DNA from 3 places in the Streptomyces sp. NPDC051207 genome. Region 3 is predicted to be linked to each of the others. Evidence: predicted binding sites of a transcription regulator. Region 3 holds the regulator's gene; each other region holds the start of a gene.
What was found. Region 3 encodes HrcA, which represses chaperone genes, less so after heat shock. Its sites were predicted from a motif close to TTNGCACTCNGNNNNNCNGAGTGCNAA; they were not measured.

Region 1 (3,270 bases), on a different contig from region 3:
GCGGTCCACGGCGAGGACGCGGATGCCGGCCCGCGCCATGGCGATCGCGTCGCCGCCGATGCCGCAGCACAGGTCGGCGACCGAGGTGACGCCCAGTTCCCGGAGCCTGCGCGCCCGGTACGCCGCGACACTCGCCCGCGTCGACTGCTCGACCCCGTTCGGTGTGAAGAACATCCGCCCGGCGTCCTCGGCGCCGAACTTCGCCACCGCCCGCTGCCGCAGCCGGGCCTGGCCGAGCGCCGCCGACACCAGCTCGGCCGGGTGCTCGCGGCGCAGCCGGGTGGCGACGGCGAGTTCCTCGGCGGGGGCGGTGCCGCGGACCTCCTCGAGGAGGGCGCGGCCTTCGGGGGTCAGGAGGGGGGCGAGGTCGTTCACCGGGTCATTGTGGGCCAGTCGGTGGACGGTGTGCCCCGGGCGGCGGTGTCGGGCCGGATTCCGGGCAGCTGCCTGGGAGGATCCGGCCCCATGCGGGGAGTAGGACAAAACGACAATGGCCGGGTTGTTCGGCGGGCACGGTTCCGTGGTGGCACCGCCGTGCCGCCGCAGCCGGGAGCGGCCGGGCCGGAGGGCGCCCGGTGACAGGGCGCCGCCACCTGATGACCACGGCCGCACTGACGGCACTGCTGCTCACGGGCTGCGCGCCCGCCCCGGACTCCTCGGGCGGCAAGTCCACGGACCGCGCCCCGCACGCCCTCGCACGCCCCGCGGCGCCCCCCGCCGCCCTCCCGCCGGTCGTCACGCGGGTCCCCACCCGCGACCGGGTGGTCTTCCTGACCTACGACGACGGCGCCGGACGCGACCCGGCCTTCATCGGCCTCGTACGCGAGCGCCGTCTGCCGGTCACCCTGTTCCTCACGGACAGCGTCGTCGGCCCGGGCTACGCGCACTTCGCCCGGCTGCGCGCGGTCGGCGCGAGCATCCAGAACCACACCCTGGACCACCTGGCCCTGCGCGGCCTGCCGTACGCGGGGCAGCGCGCGGAGATCTGCGGCCAGCAGCACAAACTCACGTCCCGTTTCGGCATCCGCCCCCACCTGTTCCGCCCGCCCCACGGCCGCTACGACACGGTCACCCGCCAAGCGGCGTCGACCTGCGGCATCCGCGCCCTGGTCCTGTGGCGGGCGACCCTGACCGCCGGCGCCGGACTGACCTTCACCGGAGGCGTCCCGCGCCTCGCCCCCGGCGACATCGTCTCCGTCCCGTCCGCGGAAGGCCCGGCCCTGCCGCTGCACACCCGCACGGCCCGCCTCCTGGAGACGATCGAGAAGCGGGGCCTGCGGGTGGGCCGCCTGGAGGACTACCTCCAGCCCACTCCTGGGAACTGAAGGCCGCGAACTCGGTCGATCACCGGGAATCCCCCCGCCGCGCCGCGCGCAATTGGCACTCCGCTTGACCGAGTGCTAACCGCGGTCATAGTCTCGGCTCTGGCACTCCCCCCAGGAGAGTGCCAACAACGCGACGGGCAGGTCCGGCACCCGCGACGACGGATCGACCTGGTCGCCACCTCAGACAGTTAACCCCGTGAGATCTCCGAAGGGGGAGGTCGGATCGTGACGACCGCCAGCTCCAAGGTTGCCATCAAGCCGCTCGAGGACCGCATTGTGGTCCAGCCGCTCGACGCCGAGCAGACCACGGCCTCTGGCCTGGTCATTCCGGACACCGCCAAGGAGAAGCCCCAGGAGGGCGTCGTCCTGGCCGTGGGCCCGGGCCGCTTCGAGGACGGCAACCGTCTTCCGCTCGACGTATCCGTCGGCGATGTCGTTCTCTACAGCAAGTACGGCGGGACCGAGGTGAAGTACAACGGCGAGGAGTACCTCGTCCTCTCGGCCCGCGACGTGCTCGCGATCATCGAGAAGTAAGTCACCTCGAAGCAGCACCGTTTGACCAGAACTGCGCCCCTGGCCCCGCGACCTAAGAAGCCGGGCGCCCGGGGCGCAGTACTTTCACCCAGATTTCCGAGAGGGCTCACGCTCCCATGGCGAAGATCCTGAAGTTCGACGAGGACGCCCGTCGCGCCCTCGAGCGCGGCGTCAACAAGCTCGCCGACACGGTGAAGGTGACGATCGGCCCCAAGGGCCGCAACGTCGTCATCGACAAGAAGTTCGGCGCCCCCACCATCACCAACGACGGCGTCACCATCGCCCGCGAGGTCGAGATCGAGGACCCGTACGAGAACCTCGGCGCCCAGCTGGTCAAGGAGGTGGCGACCAAGACCAACGACATCGCGGGTGACGGCACGACCACCGCGACCGTGCTGGCCCAGGCGCTCGTCCGCGAGGGCCTGCGCAACGTCGCCGCCGGCGCCTCCCCGGCCGCCCTGAAGAAGGGCATCGACGCGGCCGTCGCCGCCGTCTCCGAGGACCTGCTCGCGACCGCCCGCCCGATCGACGAGAAGTCCGACATCGCCGCCGTCGCCGCGCTGTCCGCCCAGGACCAGCAGGTCGGCGAGCTGATCGCCGAGGCGATGGACAAGGTCGGCAAGGACGGTGTCATCACCGTCGAGGAGTCCAACACCTTCGGTCTGGAGCTGGACTTCACCGAGGGCATGGCCTTCGACAAGGGCTACCTGTCGCCGTACTTCGTGACGGACCAGGAGCGCATGGAGGCCGTCCTCGACGACCCGTACATCCTGATCCACCAGGGCAAGATCTCCGCCATCGCGGACCTCCTGCCGCTGCTGGAGAAGGTCATCCAGGCCAACGCCTCCAAGCCGCTGCTGATCATCGCCGAGGACGTCGAGGGCGAGGCCCTGTCGACCCTGGTCGTGAACAAGATCCGCGGCACCTTCAACGCCGTCGCCGTGAAGGCCCCCGGCTTCGGCGACCGCCGCAAGGCGATGCTGCAGGACATGGCCGTCCTCACCGGCGCCACGGTCATCTCCGAGGAGGTCGGCCTCAAGCTCGACCAGGTCGGCCTGGACGTCCTCGGCTCCGCCCGCCGCGTCACCGTCACCAAGGACGACACCACGATCGTCGAGGGTGCCGGCAAGGCCGAGGACCTGCAGGGCCGCGTCGCCCAGATCAAGGCCGAGATCGAGAACACCGACTCCGACTGGGACCGCGAGAAGCTCCAGGAGCGCCTCGCGAAGCTGGCCGGCGGCGTGTGCGTGATCAAGGTCGGCGCCGCCACCGAGGTGGAGCTGAAGGAGCGCAAGCACCGTCTGGAGGACGCCATCTCCGCGACCCGCGCCGCGGTCGAGGAGGGCATCGTCTCCGGTGGCGGTTCCGCGCTCGTCCACGCCGTGAAGGTCCTGGAGGGCAACCTCGGCAA
Region 2 (3,270 bases), on a different contig from region 3:
GACCGGGCGGGAGAGGATCTCCGCAGCTCGGGAGGCGGCGGTCTGGACGGCGGTCTCGGGGGCGGGGGCGGCCATGAGGACTCCTCGGCGTCGACGGCAGACGGAAGGCAGACTTCCGACCAACTGGTATGTGCGCGTGCATTAAAGCGCTCACCAGCCCTCAACGGCCGCGCCGCGCACGGCATTCCGGCGTCCCGCCGCGCCCCGATGTGATACCGGACACGCCCGAGGGCGGCACCCCCTGCCGTGCAGGGAATGCCGCCCCCGGTCCTCCGTACTGACGGACGGTCCGATCCTCGGGAGGATCAGAAGTCCATGTCACCGCCCGGCATGCCGCCACCGGCGGGCGCGGCGGCCTTCTCCGGCTTGTCGGCGATGACGGCCTCGGTGGTGAGGAACAGCGCGGCGATCGACGCGGCGTTCTGCAGCGCGGAGCGCGTCACCTTGGCCGGGTCGATGATGCCTTCCTTGACCAGGTCGACGTACTCGCCGGTCGCGGCGTTCAGGCCGTGGCCCGGGGTCAGGTTGCGCACCTTCTCCACCACGACGCCGCCCTCGAGGCCGGCGTTGACGGCGATCTGCTTCAGCGGGGCTTCCAGGGCCAGCTTGACGGCCTGGGCACCGGTCGCCTCGTCACCCTCCAGCTCCAGCTTCTCGAAGACCTGGGAGGCCTGCAGCAGGGCCACGCCACCACCGGCGACGATGCCCTCCTCGACGGCCGCCTTGGCGTTGCGCACGGCGTCCTCGATGCGGTGCTTGCGCTCCTTCAGCTCCACCTCGGTGGCGGCACCGGCCTTGATGACGGCCACGCCGCCGGCGAGCTTCGCCAGGCGCTCCTGCAGCTTCTCGCGGTCGTAGTCCGAGTCGCTGTTCTCGATCTCGGCGCGGATCTGGTTCACGCGGCCCTGGACCTGGTCGGCCGAGCCGGAACCGTCGACGATGGTGGTCTCGTCCTTGGTGATCACGACCTTGCGGGCCTTGCCCAGCAGGTCCAGCGTCGCGTTCTCCAGCTTGAGGCCGACCTCCTCGGAGATGACCTCGCCGCCCGTGAGGATCGCGATGTCGCCGAGCATGGCCTTGCGGCGGTCGCCGAAGCCCGGGGCCTTGACGGCGACGGACTTGAAGGTGCCGCGGATCTTGTTGACGACCAGGGTCGACAGGGCCTCGCCCTCGACGTCCTCGGCGATGATCAGCAGCGGCTTGCCCGACTGCATGACCTTCTCCAGGAGCGGGAGCAGGTCCTTGACGCTGGAGATCTTGGAGTTCGCGATCAGGATGTACGGCTCGTCGAGGACGGCCTCCATGCGCTCCATGTCGGTGGCGAAGTACGCCGAGATGTAGCCCTTGTCGAAGCGCATACCCTCGGTGAGCTCCAGCTCCAGACCGAAGGTCTGGGACTCCTCGACGGTGATGACGCCTTCCTTGCCGACCTTGTCCATGGCCTCGGCGATGAGCTCGCCGATCTGGGTGTCGGCGGCGGAGATGGAGGCCGTGGAGGCGATCTGCTCCTTGGTCTCGACGTCCTTCGCCTGCTCCAGCAGGGCGGCGGAGACGGCCTCGACGGCCTTCTCGATACCGCGCTTCAGGGCCATCGGGTTGGCGCCGGCGGCCACGTTGCGCAGACCCTCGCGCACCAGGGCCTGGGCGAGAACGGTCGCCGTGGTCGTACCGTCACCGGCGACGTCGTCCGTCTTCTTGGCGACTTCCTTGACCAGCTCGGCGCCGATCTTCTCGTACGGGTCCTCGAGTTCGATCTCCTTGGCGATGGAGACACCATCGTTGGTGATCGTGGGGGCGCCCCACTTCTTCTCGAGGACGACGTTGCGGCCCTTGGGGCCGAGCGTCACCTTGACGGCGTCCGCGAGCTGGTTCATGCCGCGCTCGAGGCCGCGCCGCGCCTCCTCGTCGAACGCGATGATCTTGGCCATGTGAAGTGGTCCCTCCAGGACTGGGGGTGATTACTTCGGACCGCGCCCGCGCCCGCGACGGACGGCCCCCGGCCGGTGGTTCCTTGCTCCACCTTGCCCGTGGCCTCACCGACCCGGTCCTTACGTTGTCACTCTCACCTTCAGAGTGCTAACGCCAATGATTAGCACTCGCCCCTGCCGAGTGCAAGCGCCCGCCCGGTATCCAGGGGGGCGCTCAGCCGCGCGCGAACAGCGCTCGCACGGGTTCCCGGCACGCTCCGGGTCCGGCCCGGCGCGCTCCGGGCGCGACCGCGGCACGCCCCGGGCGCCGTCCGGGCACGACGAAGGGCCCGTACCCGGAGGTACGGACCCTTCGCCTGAAGAACCGGTCTGCGGCAGCCGCGCGCTTTTCAGGCAGTGACGCGGACCATGTCGGCCTGTGGGCCCTTCTGGCCCTGCGAGATCTCGAACTCGACCCGCTGGCCCTCTTCCAGGGTGCGGTACCCGTCCATCTGGATCGCGCTGTAGTGGACGAAAACATCCGCACCACCGTCGACCGCGATGAAGCCGTACCCCTTCTCCGCGTTGAACCACTTGACGGTGCCCTGAGCCATGCCTAACTCCCCTATTACTGGCCCTTGCACAGATCCACACTTCGCGGACCCGGGTCAGACCTCACCCCCCACGGTGGGGGCGTGCGCCGGAACGCGTCGACCGCGGCCGAATGTATCTGTCCAACTGCCGTCTGCAACAGGTCAATCGGACGAGAAATCTGGACGCGCGCGGTCCGGAATGTAGTGAGAATTCGCCCGAGTTCAGGGCAAGTCGGGCTCCACAAAAGGAACCAATGTCGCAAAAGAGCCACACACTTTGGCTACTTCTCATCGCAAGCGGAACCGGAGTTCATATGCGCTTGGCATGTGGATCAAGCCCGGTTCCCCAACTCTACCGTGCTCAACCCTGCAGAATTGCCCCCTCCGTTTCTCTCACGGAGGGGGCAACCCGGCGAACGGTGGGTGATCGGGGGCTCAGCAGCCGCCGGCGACCGCCGGGATGATGGAGACGCCGGCGCCCTCGGGCGTCGCGGTGTCCAGGCCCTGCTCGAAGCGGACGTCGTCGTCGTTGACGTAGACGTTCACGAAGCGGCGCAGCCTGCCCTGGTCGTCCAGGACGCGGGCGGCGATGCCGGTGTGGTTCTTCTCCAGGTCGGCGATGACCTCGCCGAGGGTGGCGCCCTCGGCGGCGACCTCGGCCTGCCCGCCGGTGTAGGTGCGCAGGATGGTGGGGATGCGAACGGTCACGCTCATGCGAGGCCAGCCTCTCGGAAGGAGTCCAGGTTCGGGCGGATGGTGGCGGTGAGGCC
Region 3 (3,270 bases):
CCACTCCTTGGAGCCCGGCACCAGGTGGTCGACCAGGACGCCGAGGCGGGCGTCGGCGTCGGGAGCGAACTCCGCGACCACGGACGGCAGGTCGTCCACGCCCTCCAGGTACTCCACGACGACGCCCTCGATGCGCAGGTCGTCGCCCCACACCTTCTCGACCAGCTCGGCGTCGTGCCGCCCCTCGACGTAGATGCGGCCGGCGCGGGCCACGCGCGCGCGTGCGCCGGGCACGGCGACGGAACCGGAGGCGGTACGGGTGGGCCGTACGGGGCCGCCGGCCGGTTTCACCAGGGTCACCACCCTGCCCTCCAGCAGGAAGCCGCGCGGCTCCAGCGGGAACACCCGGTGCTTGCCGAAGCGGTCCTCCAGGGTCACCGTGCCCGCCTCGCAGCCGATCACCGCGCCGCAGAAGCCGCTGCCGGGCTCCTCCACCACCAGACCGGGCTCCGCGGGGACCTCCGGGACGGGCTTCGGCTTCTTCCAGGGAGGCGTCAGGTCGGGGGAGTACGCACGGGAACGCGGGCCCGACGGGCCATCGCCGGAAGGGCGGGGACGGGAGACGGGTGGGCGCATTCGAACGACGATAGGAGAAGCGGCCGTCAGGCGGTCACGACACGCCGAAGCGGGCCGCCAGCTCGTCGCGCTGTGCCCGCACGAACGCCGCGCCCACCACCGCCCCGTGACCGGGCACGTACAGCGCGTCCTCGCCGCCGAGGGCCAGCAGCCGGTCCAGCGCGGCGGGCCACTGCGCGGGCACCGCGTCCGGCCCGGCCTGCGGCTCGCCGGACTGCTCGACCAGGTCGCCGCAGAAGACCACCTCGCGGTCTCCGGGCACCAGGACGGCGAGGTCGTGCGCCGTGTGACCCGGCCCCACGTTCGCCAGCAGCACCTGCCGGCCGCCGCCGAGGTCCAGGGTCCACTCGCCGCTGACCAGGTGGCGGGGCGGCGCGAGCGCGTCGGCCGCCTCCTCGGCGGCCCGCGCGTCCAGCCCGTGCCGCACCGCGTCCGCGCGCAGCTCCTCCCGGCCGCGCGCCCCGAACAGCGCGTCCACGCCCACCGCGCCGTACGTCTCCGCCCCGGCGAACGCGCCGGCGCCGAGGACGTGGTCGAAGTGCGGGTGGGTCAGCGCGAGATGCGTCACACGGTGACCGGTGAGCCGTTCCGCCTGCTCCCGCAGCCGCGCGCCCTCCGCGAGGCCGGACCCGGCGTCGATCAGCAGCGCCGCCCCGGCGCCGACGACGAGCCCCGCCGTGCAGTCCCAGCGAGGCAGCCGGCACCGGCCCACCCCGCCGGCCACGCGCTCCCACCCCAGCTCTTCCCAAGTCACCGTCATACCGCGACGCTAGCGGGGACGGCGGACCCGGGCACGGCGGCGTGGGACCGGCCTTGCCCCCGGTGCACCCCACGGCCGTACACTTGGCCGGGGAAGTCTGGCACTCGCGCGAGCCGAGTGCCAGGGACGGCGGCGGCGGACGACAGCTGGAGGTGTGCGCGGTGCTCAGTGAACGCAGGCTTCAGGTGTTGCGCGCGATCGTCCAGGACTACGTCGGCACCGAGGAGCCCGTCGGTTCCAAGGCGCTCACCGAGCGGCACAACCTCGGCGTCTCCCCGGCCACCGTGCGCAACGACATGGCGGCCCTGGAGGACGAGGGGTTCATCGCGCAGCCGCACACCAGCGCGGGGCGCATCCCCACCGACAAGGGGTACCGCCTGTTCGTGGACAAGCTCGCCGGCGTCAAGCCGATGAGCCCGCCCGAGCGGCGCGCGATCCAGAACTTCCTCGAGGGCGCCGTCGACCTCGACGACGTCGTGGCCCGTACGGTGCGGCTGCTCGCGCAGCTCACCCGGCAGGTCGCCGTCGTGCAGTACCCCTCGCTGACCCGCTCGACCGTGCGGCACGTGGAGCTGCTGTCACTCGCGCCCGCGCGGGTGATGCTGGTGCTGATCACGGACACCGGCCGGGTCGAGCAGCGGGTGGTGGACTGCCCGGCGCCGTTCGGTGAGATGGCGCTCGCGGACCTGCGGGCACGGCTCAACAGCCGGGTCGCGGGCCGTCGTTTCACGGACGTGCCGACCCTGGTGGAGGATCTGCCGGAGGCCTTCGAGGCGGAGGACCGCGGTACGGTCTCGACGGTGCTGTCCACCCTCCTCGAGACGCTCGTCGAGGAGAACGAGGAGCGGCTGATGATCGGCGGCACCGCCAATCTGACCCGCTTCGGGCACGACTTCCCCCTCACGATCCGGCCCGTCCTCGAGGCGCTGGAGGAGCAGGTGGTGCTCCTGAAGCTGCTCGGCGAGGCGAAGGATCCGGGCGTGACCGTACGGATCGGTCACGAGAACGCCCACGAAGGACTCAACTCCACGTCCGTCGTGTCGGTCGGCTACGGTTCGGGCGGCGAGGCGGTTGCCAAGCTCGGCGTGGTCGGACCGACCCGCATGGACTACCCGGGAACGATGGGAGCGGTACGCGCAGTGGCACGGTACGTCGGACAGATCCTGGCGGAGTCGTAGGTGGCCACGGACTATTACGCCGTTCTCGGCGTGCGCCGCGACGCGTCGCAGGAAGAGATCAAGAAGGCCTTCCGGCGGCTCGCTCGCGAGCTGCACCCGGACGTCAACCCCGATCCCAAGACACAGGAGCGGTTCAAGGAGATCAACGCCGCCTACGAGGTGCTGTCGGACCCGCAGAAGAAGCAGGTCTACGACCTCGGCGGCGACCCGCTCTCGCAGGCCGGCGGCGCCGGCGCGGGCGGCTTCGGGGCCGGCGGCTTCGGGAACTTCTCCGACATCATGGACGCGTTCTTCGGCACGGCGTCGCAGCGCGGGCCGCGCTCGCGCACCCGCCGCGGCCAGGACGCGATGATCCGCATCGAGATCGAGCTCGACGAGGCCGCGTTCGGCACGACCAAGGACATCCAGGTCGACACGGCCGTCGTGTGCACCACGTGCAGCGGCGAGGGCGCCGCCCCGGGCACCTCGGCGCAGACCTGTGACATGTGCCGGGGCCGCGGTGAGGTCTCCCAGGTCACCCGGTCCTTCCTCGGCCAGGTCATGACCTCGCGGCCCTGCCCGCAGTGCCAGGGCTTCGGCACGGTCGTCCCGACGCCCTGCCCGGAGTGCGCCGGCGACGGCCGGGTCCGCTCGCGCCGCACGCTGACCGTGAAGATCCCGGCGGGCGTCGACAACGGCACGCGCATCCAGCTCGCCGGTGAGGGCGAGGTCGGCCCCGGCGGCGGCCCGGCCGGCGACCTGTACGTGGAGATCCAC

Region 1: the regulator HrcA is predicted to act here: its motif matches at 1,378-1,404, upstream of groES (co-chaperone GroES).
Region 2: the regulator HrcA is predicted to act here: its motif matches at 2,090-2,116, upstream of groL (chaperonin GroEL).

What each region holds. Positions count from the first base shown of each region.
Region 1 covers NZ_JBFBAX010000005.1:226,202-229,471, forward strand. The annotation lists gene AB0M97_RS07935 (methyltransferase domain-containing protein) at 1-375, opposite strand, end outside; gene AB0M97_RS07940 (polysaccharide deacetylase family protein) at 597-1,325, shown strand; gene groES (co-chaperone GroES) at 1,551-1,859, shown strand; gene groL (chaperonin GroEL) at 1,976-3,270, shown strand, end outside.
Region 2 covers NZ_JBFBAX010000016.1:112,916-116,185, reverse strand. The annotation lists gene AB0M97_RS17850 (NADH:flavin oxidoreductase) at 1-75, opposite strand, end outside; gene groL (chaperonin GroEL) at 306-1,928, opposite strand; gene AB0M97_RS17840 (cold-shock protein) at 2,318-2,521, opposite strand; gene AB0M97_RS17835 (MoaD/ThiS family protein) at 2,936-3,214, opposite strand; gene thrC (threonine synthase) at 3,211-3,270, opposite strand, start outside.
Region 3 covers NZ_JBFBAX010000020.1:37,322-40,591, reverse strand. The annotation lists gene AB0M97_RS20270 (DUF3097 domain-containing protein) at 1-576, opposite strand, end outside; gene AB0M97_RS20265 (MBL fold metallo-hydrolase) at 611-1,336, opposite strand; gene hrcA (heat-inducible transcriptional repressor HrcA) at 1,498-2,514, shown strand; gene dnaJ (molecular chaperone DnaJ) at 2,515-3,270, shown strand, end outside.